DNA from 2 places in the Bradyrhizobium sp. 186 genome. Region 2 is predicted to be linked to the other one. Evidence: predicted binding sites of a transcription regulator. Region 2 holds the regulator's gene; the other holds the start of a gene.
What was found. The regulator LexA, encoded in region 2, represses DNA repair genes until DNA is damaged. The targets are predictions, from matches to a motif close to TGTTCNNNNTGTGTTCNG.
Positions count from the first base shown of each region.

Region 1 (7,580 bases), 4.7 Mb from region 2:
AGGTTCTTGCGCGCCTGCTGCTGGCCGACGAAATCGGACAGCGACTGCGGCCGCAACGCGGTGTCGCCGACATCATCGCTGCGGCGCTCGGGCGTGACCATGCGGGGGGGAGTGGTCATGCGCCACAAGCTCTGCGGCCACCTCCCCCCTTGCGGGGGAGGTCGGATCGCCGCAGGCGATCCGCGAGGGGGGTAAGCCACGCACGCCGGAGCCCGGGGCTACCCCCCTCCCCAGCCCTCCCCCGCAAGGGGGGAGGGAGCGCAGATGTGCGCGCCGCCAGAGCGAAGAATAGCCTGACCATTAACGCCCTCACTTCGCCAGTTCCTTCAAGCCGAGGCGAATAAGCTGCGCCGTCTCGGCATTCTCACCCGCACTCCGCGATGCGGATGCAATAGCCGCGGCCGCCTGCGGCTGGCCGTAGCCTAGATTGACGAGCGCAGAGATCGCGTCCGCGACGGGCCGTGGCGCGCGCTGGTCGTCGATGGCGCCGGCAAGATGCACGACAGCGGGATCGACATTGGCGAAGGCGGGCGCCTTGTCCTTCAACTCGGTGACGATGCGCTCGGCGACCTTGGGGCCGACGCCGGGCGTGCGCGCCACCGCGACCTTGTCGCGCAGCGCGATCGCATTGGCGAGGTCGGACGGCGCGAGCGTGCCGAGCACGGCCAGCGCGACCTTGGCGCCGACGCCCTGCACGGTCTGGAGCAGGCGAAACCATTCACGCTCCTGATCGGTGCGGAAGCCGAACAGCTTGATCTGGTCCTCGCGGACATAGGTCTCGATCGACAGCACGGCGGCGTCGCCCGGCGACGGCAGATGTTGCAGCGTGCGCGCCGAGCAATGCACCTGATAGCCGACGCCGCCGACGTCGAGGAGCACGTAATCCTCGCCGTAAGAATCGATCAGGCCCTTGAGCTTGCCGATCATCTCAATTCCTCGGCCGTAGCAGGCACTTCTCTCTCTCGTCATGGCCGGACTTGTCCCGGCCATCCACGTCTCTGACGCCAGCAAGAAAGACCGTGGATGCCCGGGACAAGCCCGGGCATGACGACTGCGGTTTGTGGTGCCCGCTCATATCCCCACCACCTTCAGCCTGAGTGCCGTGCTCTGACGATGATGGGCGTGGGTGATGGCGATGGCCAGCGCGTCGGCGGCGTCCGCTGACGGCGGCTCGGCTTTCGGCAGCAAAATCTTCAGCATCATCGCGATCTGGTGCTTGTCGGCGTGGCCGGCGCCGACCACCGTCTTTTTCACCTGGTTCGGCGCGTATTCGGCGACCGTGATTCCAAACATCGCAGGCGCCAGCATGGCGACGCCGCGGGCCTGGCCCAGTTTCAGCGTCGCGACGCCGTCCTTGTTGACGAAGGTCTGCTCGACCGCGGCTTCCATCGGCGTGTGTTTGGACAGCACGGCGGCGAGCCCCTCATGGATCGCGAGCAGGCGGCTCGACAGCGGCAGCCCGTCCGGCGGTTCCACCGAACCGCAGGCGACGTAAACCAGGCGATTGCCCTCGGACTCGATCACGCCCCAGCCGGTGCGGCGCAGGCCGGGGTCGATGCCGATGATGCGAACGGGGACGCGAATCGGGAGCGCGGTCATAGGCCAGTGATAGCGGCTGGCTGCTGTGGGGGAAACAGAAACAGAACGGAAGTCCCCGGGGAAGTACGCGTTGCGGCACCGCCCACCGCAACACACGCCGTCATACCCCGCGAAGGCGGGGTAACCAGTACGCCGCAGCTTATCCGTATCCCATCACGGCCTCTGGAATACTGGACCGCCCGGTCAAGCCGGACGATGACAGCGGAGATTGCGGCTATCGGAAGCGCCCTACCCTCCCATCTTCGCCAACAGCGCGTCGGACACCTCGAAATTGGCGTAGACGTGCTGCACGTCGTCGTGCTCGTTGAGCAAATCCATCAGTTTCAACAGCTTCTCGCCGGTCTCGTCATCGACGGCGATCGTGTTCTGCGGCTTCCAGATCAGCGCGGCCTTGCGCGGCTCGCCGAATTTGGCTTCCAGCGCCTTGGCGACGTCGCGATAGCTTTCGGTCGAGGCATAGATCTCGTGGCCGCTCTCGCCGGAAATGACGTCGTCGGCGCCGGCCTCGATCCCCGCATCCAGCACCGCATCGTCGGAGGCGACGCTGCGGTCGTATTCGATGATGCCGGTGCGGTCGAACATGAAGGAGACGGAGCCGGTTTCGCCGAGATTGCCGCCGGACTTGGTGAAGAAGGAGCGGATGTCGGAGGCGGCGCGGTTGCGGTTGTCGGTCAGCGCCTCGACGATGACGGCGACGCCGCCGGGGCCATAGCCCTCGTAGCGGATCTCGTCATAGTTCTCGCCCTCGCTGCCGAGCGCCTTCTTGACGGCACGCTCGATATTGTCCTTCGGCATGTTCTCCTGGCGCGCCGCGATGATGGCCGCGCGCAGGCGCGGGTTCATGTCGGGATCGGGCGTCCCGAGCTTGGCCGCGACGGTGATTTCCCGCGCCAGCTTGCCGAACAGTTTCGACTTCTGGGCATCCTGCCGCCCCTTGCGGTGCATGATGTTCTTGAATTGGGAATGTCCGGCCATGCGTGGTCTCTTGGTCTCTAGGGAATCGTGCGCCAGCGAGAGTGGGAAGCGCGGCCTTATAGGCCGCCAACCCACCGGAATGAAAGGGGTCTCTCATACTTTAAGGTAATACCGTAGTGGCCCATGCCTGGATGTCAGGCATCGTTAACCCTGACTTCATGCCGGCCTGCGAAAATAGCGTCCGCCCGTCCCCCGACAAGAGAGACCTGATGGCGTTCGGACTATTTCGGAAGCGTCTGCCGGATTCGGCCGGGCCTGTGGCAGCCCCGCTGGCTGCGCAGCCTGCTGCCGGTTCCGAGACGGCGCCGGCCGTCGAAAGCGATTCGGCCAGGGAAATCCTGGAACTGCTCGAACTCGAACTCGGGGCGATGATCCGCCAACTTGAGCGTGCCGCCAATTCGGTGGCTGGCGGCGCGGAGGCCACCGCGGCGACGCTTGCTGACATCCGCGGGCGCACCGACGCGCTGACCGGGCGGACCAACGCCGCGCAGTCGAACGCCTCGACCTTCGCCCAGGCCGCCGACAAATTCACCCAATCCGCGCACGGAATCGGCGCCCAGGTCCGCGAGGCCGGCAAACTCGCCGACCAGGCCAGTGCCGCGGCGCAGGAGGCGCGCGCCAATGTCGACCGGCTGCGCGAGTCCTCGGCGGCGATCGGCAACGTCGTCAACCTGATCGCGCAGATCGCACGGCAGACGACGCTGCTCGCGCTCAATTCGACCATCGAAGCCGCGCGCGCCGGCGCCGCCGGCAAAGGCTTTGCGGTCGTCGCCACCGAGGTCAAAGCGCTCGCGGTGCAGACCCAGAGCGCAACGGAAGAGATCACAAAGAAGATTGACGCGCTTCAGCGCGACGCCGCCGGCTCTGCGGATGCGGTACACCGGATCTCGCAGGCGATCGAGGCGATCCGCCCGGTGTTCGACACCGTCAATGGCGCGGTCGCCGAGCAGAACGCCACCACCGGCGAGGTTTCCAACAACGCGGCCAGCGCATCGGAGTTCATCATTTCGGTCGGCGAGAGCGCGGCCGAGATCGATGCCGCGACCAAGGCCGCCGAGACCCACGGCGAGAACGTCGCCAGTGCCGGCAAGGCCGTCACCACTTTCGCGCAGAAGCTGAAATCACGCTGCGCGATCCTGCTTCGGCAGAGCGAGCATGACGATCGCCGCAAGACCGAGCGGCTCCCTGCCATCTCAAGTTCGAGGGCACGCGCGGGGTCCTGCCGGTCTACGAGATATCAATGGACGGCGTGCTGATCGGCGGCGCGGAGGCAGGCCGGCTTGCGCCGCAGGCGATCATCGACGGCAGCCTCGAAGACGTCGGCCCCTGCCGCCTGCGCGTGGTCGAGCAGTCCAAGGCCGGGGCCCGCACGCAATTCGTCGGCCCCAATGCCGAGCTTAGCGAGAAGATCGAGGACAAGCTCTGGTCGATCCACGAAGAGAACACGGAGTTCGTCACCCGTGCGATGGAAGCGGGCAACGCGCTGACCAGGATATTCGAGCAGGCGGTTGCGCGCGGCGAGGTCCGGATCGATGACCTCTTCGACACGGATTACGTCGAAATTGCCGGCACCAATCCGCAGCAATATCGCACAAAGTATCTGGACTGGGCCGACCGCGCCCTGCCGCCGTTCCAGGAGGCCTTTCTGGCGAAGGAGCAGCGCATGGCGTTCTGCGCCATGGTCGACCGCAACGGCTTCCTGCCGGTGCACAACAAGATCTACTCGCATCCGCAGCGGCCGGGTGACGCCGCCTGGAACACGGCCAACAGCCGCAACCGGCGCATCTTCAACGATCCGGCGGGGTTGGCTGCCGCGCACAACCTGCGCTCGTATCTGATCCAGAGCTATGCCCGCGACATGGGCAACGGGAACACGGTGATGATGCGCGAGATCGACGTCCCGATCCGCGTGCAGGGCCGGCACTGGGGTGGATTCAGGACGGCCTACAAACTCTAGAGCATGATCCGAGAAAGTGTGCAGCGGTTTTTCGAAAAGATCATGCCGCAAGCAAGGACCTAAAGCGTGATGACAATTCATCGCGCTTTAGTGCGCGCTCAGGCAAGACGCCGGGCGCGAATCATCCTTTAGAGTTGGAATTGGAATGGGAATGCCGCGGGGGGCCGGCGAACGGCTCTGACTGGAGGACTCTCGAAACATGTCCGTCGCACAACTTGCAGTACTGGACACCGGATCGAACCGGACGCTGGCCGAACGCCTCATCGACCAGCTCGCCGACCGCATCGGCGGCCTCGGCGTGGAGCTTGCCGACATCGCCGGCAACGTCCAGGAGGTCGCAAGCCGTGTCGCGAACCAGTCTGAGCGGTTCCATCACCTCCAGAAGACGGCCGAGACGATGGTCTCGGCCAACCACGACATCGCCAATGCGTCGCAGGCGGTGCAATCGACCGCGTCCGCAGCGGTGGGCGAGATCGCGCAGTCGCGCGGCGCGGTCGATGCCGCGGTCAGCCACATCTCGGAACTCGTCGCCGCTGTCGCCCGGATCGAGGCGCGGCTCAGCGCGGTCGGCTCCGCGCTGGCGCAGGTCGCAAAGGTGTCCGGCTCGATCGAGGCGATTGCGAAGCAGACCAATCTGCTCGCGCTCAACGCCACCATCGAAGCGGCGCGCGCCGGCAATGCCGGCCGCGGCTTCGCGGTGGTCGCAAGCGAAGTGAAGAATCTGGCGGAAGCCACCCGCCAGGCCACGCATCAGATCTCCGATACCGTGCGCGATCTCGATGGCCAGATCGAAGGCCTGATCGGCGAGAGCAGTGACGCCTCGCTGCGTGCGAAGACCGCGGGCGAAGGCGCCCAGCAGATCTCCGGCATCATCTCGCGGGTACAGCAGGGCTTTGCCTCCGTGGAAGCGGAGATCGGCAGCGTCACGCGCGCCGCGACCTCCAATCTCGGCCATTGCGACACCGTCATCGACGAGCTCAGCGAACTCGCCAAGGGCGTCGACCTCTCCTCGCGCGATCTCAAGAACGCCGATCAGCGCGTGACAAAACTGCTCGACACGTCCGAAGGTCTGATCGCACTGATCGCCGATAGCGGCGTGGAAACGTCGGATGCGCCGCTGATCCGCGCCGTCGTCGATACCGCGAAGCGGATCTCGGCCGAGTTCGAGGCCGCGATCGACCGCCGCGAGATTACCCTCGATCAGCTCATGGACGAGACCTATCGGGAGATCGCGGGCACCGACCCCAGGCAATATCTCACCAACTACGTCGATTTCACTGATCGCGTGCTGCCCGCGATCCAGGACCCGATCCAGAAATCCGATCCCCGCATCGTGTTCTGCGTCGCCTGGGCCAAGAGCGGCTATCTGCCGACCCACAATCCGAACTACCGCCTGCCGCAGGGCAAGGACCCGGTGTGGAATAACGCCAATTGCCGCAACCGCCGCCTGTTCACCGATCGCGCGGTGCAGAAGGTCGCGGCGAACACGAAGCCGTTCCTGCTGCAAACCTATCGGCGCGACATGGGCGGCGGGCAGTTCGTGCTGATGAAGGACCTGTCGTCGCCGATCATGGTCCACGGCCGGCACTGGGGCGCGTTCCGGATGGGTTTTCGGCAGAGCTGACGGTCGCCCGGACGCGCATCACGCGGCGTTTTCCTTCACCCGACTTTCGTAATCGCACGACTTTCGTCTTCGCACGCTTTTGCGTGTTCGCACGATCGTCTGCGACAAACGCCCGCGCGTGCGAAGGAAATGCGTCAGAAAATGACGCTTATCATATCAATTAGCCCAACACGGATGCAGCGATCGCTGCACGAATTCGTGAAAGGCATGGTGTGGCGCGTCGTTCGCGCAAATATGCATTGCTGAAAATTTCGCGGCTTCATCGTTTGTGTCGGTATGATTATGGTCGCGCGGAATTCGCCGACCTGGTCACCGTAAGCGATCGTCGAGCAAGGGGATGCATATGGCACTGACTCTCACCATCAACGGCGAGACGAAATCTTTCGACGCGCCACCCGAGATGCCGCTGCTGTGGGTGCTGCGCGACATCCTCGGGATGACCGGCACGAAATTCGGCTGCGGCATCGCGCAATGCGGCGCCTGCACCGTGCATGTCGACGGCAAGGCGGTTCGCTCCTGCGTGCTACCGGTCAGCGCGGTCGAGAACCGCGCCGTCACCACCATCGAAGCCGTCGGCAACACGCAGGCCGGCGCGAAGGTGCAGAAGGCCTGGCTCGATCTCGAAGTGATCCAGTGCGGCTACTGCCAGTCCGGCCAGATCATGGCGGCCGCCGCGCTGCTGGCGGCGACGTCTCATCCCGATGATTCCGACATCGACGCCGCGATGGCCGGCAACATCTGCCGCTGCGGCACCTATGTGCGAATTCGCGAGGCCATCAAGCAGGCCGCCAACGGCCGTCAATCGTGAGGTCCGCCATGATTGCAGACAAATCTCTTCAAGGCGTCTCCCGCCGCACGCTTCTGACCGGCGGCCTCGCCACCGGCTTCCTGCTCGCCTTCCATCTGCCGCTGCGCGCCGCCGTCAATGAACCGGAGCAGCCGAAGGACGCGACCGATGGCAAGTTCGCGCCGAACGCCTTCGTCCGCATCGACGAGACCGGCCGCACTGTCCTGATCATGCCGCAGGTCGAGATGGGCCAGGGCATCTATACCTCGATTTCGATGATCCTGGCCGAAGAGCTCGATGCCGACTGGACAAAGGTTGCGGTGCTGCACGCGCCGCCCAACGACCAGTTCTACGCCAATCCGGCCTTCGGCTTGCAAGCGACGGGTGGTTCGACCTCGATCCGCGCCTGGTGGAAACCGCTGCGCGCAGCAGGCGCCACCGCGCGAGCGATGCTGGTGCAAGCCGCGGCGGCGCAATGGCAGGTCGAGCCTGTAAGTTGCACGACATCGAAAGGCGAGGTCATGCATGCCGCAAGCGGCCGCAAGCTCGGCTACGGTGCGCTGGCGCTCGCCGCGCAGGGCCAGACGCCGCCGAAGGACGTCCCGGTCAAGGACCCCAAGGACTTCGTCTATATCGGC
Region 1 covers NZ_CP082164.1:980,229-987,808, reverse strand. The annotation lists gene ruvB (Holliday junction branch migration DNA helicase RuvB) at 1-119, opposite strand, end outside; gene ruvA (Holliday junction branch migration protein RuvA) at 310-927, opposite strand; gene ruvC (crossover junction endodeoxyribonuclease RuvC) at 1,072-1,599, opposite strand; gene IVB18_RS04435 (YebC/PmpR family DNA-binding transcriptional regulator) at 1,828-2,574, opposite strand; partial or broken gene IVB18_RS04430 (methyl-accepting chemotaxis protein) at 2,784-4,531, shown strand; gene IVB18_RS04425 (methyl-accepting chemotaxis protein) at 4,731-6,155, shown strand; gene IVB18_RS04420 ((2Fe-2S)-binding protein) at 6,499-6,963, shown strand; gene IVB18_RS04415 (xanthine dehydrogenase family protein molybdopterin-binding subunit) at 6,972-7,580, shown strand, end outside.
Region 1: ruvC (crossover junction endodeoxyribonuclease RuvC) is a predicted target of LexA. The motif match lies at 1,630-1,647, and genes of this name have one in related genera.

Region 2 (7,580 bases):
CCATCACCTTTCGCACGTTGGCCGTGGCCGCGCTGATCGTGCTTGCCGTCGCGCCGGAATCGCTGGTGCATCCGAGCTTCCAGATGTCGTTCGCGGCAACGCTCGGGCTGGTGGCGCTGGTGCAGGTCGGCATGCCGAACCTGTTCGCCTCGCCGGATCATTCCGCGACCGCGCGCATTGCCATGTGGGGCGGCCGCGAGATCGCGATGTTGTTTTTGGCCTCGCTGATCGCGGGGTTTGCGACCACGCCCTATGCCGCCTTCCATTTCCATCGCGTCACGCCGTTCGGCGTTCTCGCCAATCTCGCGGCGATGCCGGTGGTGTCGGCGCTGGTGATGCCGGCCGGACTGTTGGGATTGCTCGCGGCTCCCTTCGGGCTCGACGGCCCGTTCTGGTGGCTGATGGGGATCGGCATCGATTGGATGATCGCAGTCACGCGATGGGTGGCCGCGTTGCCCGGCGCGGTCGGGCGCATCGGCGCCTTCGGCATCGCGCCGCTGATCGCGGCAAGCCTCGGGATCATCCTGATGGGCCTGCTGCGCACACCCTTGCGCTGGTCAGGCGCGCTGGTGCTGCTGGCTTCGATCGCCTGGGGGCTTTCCGTCCGGCAGCCCGACATTCTGATTGCCGGTGACGGCCAGAGCATTGCTGTGCGGGGCAGGGACGGGCACCTGCACCTGATCAGGGCGAACAAGGATGGCTTTCTGCTGAAGGAGTGGCTTGCGGCCGACGCCGATTCCCGCGACGGCGGTAATGCCTCGCTTAGCGATGCAGTGTCGTGCGACGAGTCCGGCTGCGTGACGCCGCTCGCCGATGGGCGCCTGGTCGCGCTGGCGCTGCGCATCGACGCGCTGGCCGATGATTGCAGCCGCGCCGCGCTGGTGGTGACGGCACGACCGGCGCCGCCGGATTGTGCGGCGATGGTGGTTGATCGCCAGCGTCTCGCAACGCAGGGCGCGCTGGCGCTGACGCAGCGCGATGACGGGTTTGCGGTTCGGGCGGTGAGGGCGAGAGGCACAAGCCGCCCCTGGTTGCCGACCGCCGCCGGCGAAGGTGATTTCGACGGAAGCCTTGCGCCGAAGACGGCCGCGCCCCGCAGCAAGGACGCAACGCCCTCCGAGGCTGACTTGCAGGCCGAGGACTGAGCGGACGGGCTACAGATACCAGGCCAGCACGGCTTCGAGACTTGCGTTCCCGATCACCGGCAGCACCACCAGCCGGCTCAGTCCGGAGGCGCAGGCCTGCGAGGCTGCGATCGAGCAGTCATGCGCCAGATCGTCGTTGAGCGCGGGCATGCCGGTTGCCCACGCTCCGCCGATGCTGCCTTCGCCCCTGGCGATGGATTGTGTCGCGTAGAGCGCGGCGAGGTCGGTCTGCGCGCTGCAATCGCCGGCGCGAAAGACCAGCGCCGAACGGGCCTCGTTCGGCACCCAGATCTCGAAGCGTTGCGCAATCGGCGTTGCCTGCGCGGAGAGGAATGTCAGGACCCAGGTATGGTCGGCGCTGTGGTCGGCGCCGGTCCGGTAGGGAACGCCGACGCCGAGGTTGATCCCGACCTTGGAGGCATCCTCCCAGCGCAGGAAGCTCGTGGCGTCGTGGCGGCATGCCCGCTTTCCAGGTGCGTCCGGGCAGGCCGAAGCCGCGTGGAAATTTGGTGTGCCGCGAATTGAACTCGAACATGTCGGCGGTGCCGTAATAGCCGTCGACGAGGCCCATCTCGTGGGAGACCTCGGGATCGTTGTGCCAGAGCTCGACCGCGCCGACATGCGCCTCGTCGTCGCCGCAGAACAGCACCATGACGGCTTGCAGGAATTCTCCCGCAAACACCGGCACCGCCACGCCGCAGGTCAGTCCGGCCTCGATGGCCTGATCGGTCCGTTTGAAATAGGAGTTGGTGAATTTGGTGAGGATCACGGGGTGCCCGCTGGCCCAAGCCTTGCCCGGAAGGCCCTCGTCATATCCGAAGCGCAGATCTTCGCTCACGGCCTTGAACGCGGACAGCCCTTCGCTGTAGAGGCCGCCACCGAATTCCAGCCGCATGCGCGTCGGGTCAGGCACCCAGAGTTCAACGACGCGAATGAAGGTCTTCATCGAACAGGTCCGCCCCCTCAAACCGCAACAGCATCGGCCATTTGGCTGCGGAACGGACGTTCAAAATTCAGGCAGGACAGCGCAAACTTCGTGCGGTGGGGAGCTGCGGCGAGCTGATTTTCCCGATCGGATTTCGAGAGATACAAACCGCTCCACGTCGCCGGCCACAGCCGGCGATAGCGATTTCAATCCTGGTCTCGACCAGTCGGCCGGAGCGGCTGCGTCAGCCGATCGGCAGGCGGGTGACGGTCGGCTGCCTGTCGGCGATGATCTGCGGCTTGTGCTCGCCGAGCGGCTGGGTCACCGGCAGTTGCAGCACGGTTGCGCGCTGTCCTTCGACGAGCTGCGTCACCAGCACGTATTTGCCGTCGGGGAATTCGATCGCGTCGTGATGGCGATCGGGAATGTGCGGATCGGTTTTGCCGAATTTTCCGACACGGGAGTTGATGGTGCGGGTCCAGATCCAGCGATTGTCGTAGCGGACGTTGTCGGCGAAGGCGAGCTCCGTTCCCGGCAGCAGGCAGACCGCGACGGACATGTCGGCTTCGGAGGCGAAGCCGCGCGTCGAGGTGCCGCGGAAGTTTGTCGTGACGATCGTCTCGCCGACTTCGGCGGGACGCGTCGCGACGGCATGCAGGCTGTAGTCACACATCGGGCGCTCCTCATTCAGGATAGCAACCCGCGCCTCTCTCGGAGGCGCAGGCCTCTATCAGAGTGGAAACTGTGATCTTATGCTTGTTTGTGGGCAAATCTGCGGCTCACATCCGTAGAGCGCGATCACATTATCTTTTTCAAATGCGCTGGGAACAAAGTCTGCTCCAGTGCATTTAGCAAGCCTCGACGTCAGCGGCCGGCAGGCGCGGACCAGCCCGAATATTGCCAAGCCGGTTGCGACGGCTGCTCGACGGCGTTGCGGGCATTGCGGAATTGCTCGCTGACCGCCGCCTCCTTGCGGACATGATGACGCGACTGTGCGGCGAGGGCTTGCGACGCTGATGCTGCGATCAGCGCCACGGTGATTGTGCTTAAAGCGATCTTGCGCATGGTTGTCTCCTCGGTCTCTCAAGGCCGCGAAGCAGTGGGCGCTTCGTGCGGCGTGCCGAGGATGTAGCGCCGGAGGGGTGGCCGGATAATCTGTGCAGAACCAGAAAGACTATCCAGCCGGAGCGGACAATCCGTCCGCTCCAATGTGTATCGAATGACCGCCGGATAGGCTCAGTACTTCCGGTACAGCCCGATCAGCTTGCCCTGAATTTTCACCCGGTTCGGCGGCAGGATGCGCACCTCATAGGAGGCATTGGCGGGCTCGAGGGCGATCGAGGCGCCGCGGCGGCGGAAGCGCTTCAGCGTTGCTTCCTCGTCGTCGATCAGCGCCACGACGATGTCGCCGGTATCGGCGCTCTCGTTGCGCTGGATCAGCGCCATGTCGCCGTCGAGGATGCCGGCCTCGACCATCGAATCGCCGCGCACTTCGAGCGCGTAGTGCTCGCCAGAGCCGAGCATGTCCGGCGGTACGCTGATGGTGTGGCTACGGGTCTGCAAGGCCTCGATCGGCGTACCGGCCGCGATGCGGCCCATCACCGGCACCGCGACGGGGCGCTCGCCGTCGTCCGCCGGCGCGCTGGAGCGCACCTTGCCGAGATTGCCCTCGATGACGCTCGGCGTGAAGCCGCGGCGGCTACCGGCGGCGGCCTGGAGCTCGGGCAGCTTGATCACCTCGATGGCGCGGGCCCGGTTGGGCAGGCGCCGGATGAAGCCGCGCTCCTCGAGCGCGGTGATCAGGCGATGGATGCCCGATTTCGAGCGCAGGTCGAGCGCGTCCTTCATCTCGTCGAAGGAGGGCGGCACGCCGCTTTCCTTCAGACGTTCGCTGATGAACCGCAGAAGCTCGTATTGTTTGCGCGTTAACATCTTGACCAAATCCCCCGGTTGATGTCGTTCGATTCCGAGACGGTGAATTCAGCGGCGAACCGCCAGATGCTCGAAACAAATCATGAACGGACACTATATGTTCGATATGTGTTCCGCAACTGCTTAATTTACCGTGAACGCGACGAACTTCGCGGAACGCGTGTGGTCGACGCATTCAGACCGGCAGTCGCAGCACCTCGCAGGGCATGCCCGCCTCGGCCTTCGGCGCGAATGGTGCGCGCACGAGAAGTGCCTGTGCCGCAGCAAGATTCGCAAGCAGCGAAGAATCCTGATGGTTGACGGGAAGGGCCACCAGGGTGCCGTCCTCGCGCAGCTCCAGGCGCGCGCGAAGATAGTCCTCGCGCTGATCATTGGCACCGACATCGCGGCCGAGCACGGCGCGCTCGCGGCGGTGATGAATCACCTCGCGGCCCGACAGCGCGCGAATCAGCGGCACCATGAACAGGAAGCCGCAAACATAGGACGATACCGGATTGCCGGGCAGGCCGATCACGCGCATCGCGCCGAGACGCCCGTGCATCATGGGCTTGCCCGGTCGCATCGCGATCTTCCAGAACGCCATCGAAATGCCCTCGGCGTTGAGCGCCGGCCGGACCAGGTCGTGGTCGCCGACCGACGCGCCGCCGGTCGTGATCAGGATGTCGGCGCCGCTCTCGCGTGCGCTGCGGATGCCGGCGGTGGTGGCCTCCAGCGTATCGGCGGCGACACCGAGGTCGATCGTTTCGGCGCCCTCGCTGCGCGCCAGCGCGTGCAGGGCGTAGCCGTTGGAATAGACGATCTGTCCTGGGCCGGGTGCGGTGCCTGGCATCACCAGCTCGTCGCCGGTCGCGAGGATAGCGACCTTCGGTCGGCGGCGGACAGGCAGGGACGGGTGGTTCATGCCGGCGGCGAGCGCCAGGCCTCGCTCGGTAAGGCGGGTGCCCGTCCGCAGCAGCACGTCGCCCTCGCGAAAATCGACGCCCGCGGGGCGGATGTGCCGTCCGGCAATTGCGGTCTCCTTGATCGTGATGCGCTTACCGTTTGCGACCGTGTCCTCCTGGATCACGACGGCATCAGCGCCATCGGGAACGACGCCACCGGTGAAGATCCGCACCGCTTCGCCGGCGCCGACGGTTCCCGCGAACGGCCGGCCGGCCGCCACCTCGCCGATCACGGTGAGCTGGGCGTCGACCTTGGCCGCATCGGCCGCGCGCACGGCATATCCGTCCATCGCCGACATCGCCTGCGGCGGCTGCGTGCGCCGTGCCGCGACATCGCGCGCGAGCACGCGATGGAAGGCATCGGTGAGAGGGACCGCTTCCTCGGCCAGAGGCTCTGCGCCCGCGAGCACGGCAGCAAGCGCATCGGAAACCGGCATCAAGGCCACGGGCGAAAACTCCTGCTCGGCGCGTTCGGACGAATGGGCGGCGAGAGTTCTAACCGAGTGCGGGCGCAGAGGCAAAACGGCAGCGAGAGGGATTATTCATCCGGCGTCACCCGCTCTGCGTTGGAAGATTAGTATCAGCTCCGGCGCGGCATACTCCGAAGAACGAGACAGACCGGGAGGAGCGTGGCCATGGCAAGGACGAGAATGACGAGAGCCACGGCCAGCATTCGGTCAGCTCCCCGACAAGTTGCCCGGACTGACGTCAGGCGCCGCGGGGCCCTGATCCCTGTCGGGCAGCGGGTCGGCCTGCGACTTGAGGTCGGCAGCCTTGCTGATCAGCTTTGCAGAAAGATCAGAATCCGAGGTGGTTCTGGCGAATTCAAGAAGAAGAGAGGCCTGCTTGGTGAGGTAGGTCTTGCCCAACACGATGATGCGTCCATCCGTAAAAGTCCCAACGGACTCAAGAGTCCGGATGCGGGCATTCCGTTCCAGGAACTCTGTGCAAAAATGCACAAAGTGATTTGGTTCCCGATCCCGGTTCCCGGAACTTCCGGCTGCCGCTGCTAAAGCCGCCACGGGGCTGGTGTCAGATCCCCAGCGCTTTCAATGCATTGCCAACATCACGGGGCGAGGTCACATGCACCGCGGTCAATCCGCACGCCCGCGCTCCCTCGATGTTCTCAGCGAGGTCGTCGAAAAACACGATACGCCTTGCCGACACGCCGATCGCGGCCACGACATGGTCGAAGGCTTCCGCGTCCGGTTTGCGCAGACCGATACTGGACGACAGGTACAGCTCGCGGAAATGGCCGAGCAGATCGGCATATTTCTTCGAGAAATGGTCGACATGCGGCCGGTTGGTGTTGGAGAAGGCGTAGAGCGGCATCTGCTTGGCCGCGCGCGGTAAAAGCTCGGCGATGTCGGGCATCTCGCCGGCGAAGATCGCGTTCCAGCCCTCCAGAAACTCCGCATCCGAAATACCGATTCCGAGCGAAGCGCGTAACGACTGGAAATAATCCTCGTCACTGATCTTGCCGACCTCGTGCAGCCGGTAGGCCTCGTCACGCACATAGCGCGCGACGATGGCCTCGGGCTTGCAACCGGCATGTCCCGCCCAGCAGGCGATCGCCCTGGAGAAATCGATGTCGAGCACGACGCGCCCGAGATCGAACAGAAGCGCATCCGCGCTGCCGGGAGAGAGCGGTGTCATTGCATCCTTTCAGTATCGATAGGGCTCGATGTCGAACAGCGGGAACGCGCTGAACACGCTCGGCGCATTGGTGGCAGTCGCCGCGTGCAGGCAGGACTTGTTGACCTCGGCGAACGAGGTGGTTCCCAGCAGGCCGAGGCAGCGCAGCACTTCGTCCTCCAAGAGCTCCAGCATCCGCGTTACGCCGGCTTCGCCGGCTGCCGCCAGCGCCCAGCATTGCAGCCGGCCGATGCCGACGAGGTCGGCGCCTGCCGCGATCGCCTTGACGATGTCAGTGCCGCGGCAGAAGCCGCCGTCGACCATGATCTTGGCGCGGCCCTTCACGGCCTCGACGATCTCGGGCAGCACATGCATGGCGCCGCGGCCGTGATCGAGCTGGCGGCCGCCATGGTTGGAGACGTAGATCCACTCGACGCCGTGATCGACCGCGATCTGTGCGTCCTCGGCGGTCGCGATGCCCTTGAGGATCAGCGGGATATTGAACTTGTCCTTGATCATCTTCACGGTCCGCCACTCCAGACCCTTCTGGAAGTCGCCGCCTGTGGCGCGCAGCCGGCTCTCGCGAACGTAACGCTTGGCGATGTCACGTTCACGACGGCTGTAATGGGCAGTGTCGACGGTCAGGCAGAAGCCGGCGTAGGTGTGCTTCACGGCGCGGCTGACGACATCCGCGACGAAGTCGTCGTCGCCACGGACATAGAGCTGGAACAGGCGCAGCGCATCCGGCGCGGCTTCGGCGGTCTTCTCGAGACCGGGCTCGGACACCGAGCTCAGCATGTGCGCCGCCCCGAAGGCGCCGGCGCCGCGTGCCACGCTGGCCGCTCCATCCGGATCGAAGATCTCCAGCGCGCCGACAGGGGCCAGCACCACCGGCAGGCGCATCTTGCGCCCGAACTGCTCGACGGAGCCGTCGACCTTGCGGACGTCGCGCAGCACGCGGGGCCGGAAAGCGATCTCGTCCAGCGACAGGCGGTTGCGGCG
Region 2 covers NZ_CP082164.1:5,686,804-5,694,383, reverse strand. The annotation lists gene IVB18_RS27370 (ComEC/Rec2 family competence protein) at 1-1,145, shown strand, start outside; gene IVB18_RS27365 (hypothetical protein) at 1,155-1,430, opposite strand; gene IVB18_RS27360 (hypothetical protein) at 1,546-2,208, shown strand; gene IVB18_RS27355 (hypothetical protein) at 2,315-2,743, opposite strand; gene IVB18_RS27350 (hypothetical protein) at 2,935-3,135, opposite strand; gene lexA (transcriptional repressor LexA) at 3,307-4,002, opposite strand; gene glp (gephyrin-like molybdotransferase Glp) at 4,178-5,389, opposite strand; gene IVB18_RS27335 (hypothetical protein) at 5,621-5,815, opposite strand; gene IVB18_RS27330 (HAD family phosphatase) at 5,976-6,599, opposite strand; gene IVB18_RS27325 (alpha-hydroxy acid oxidase) at 6,609-7,580, opposite strand, start outside.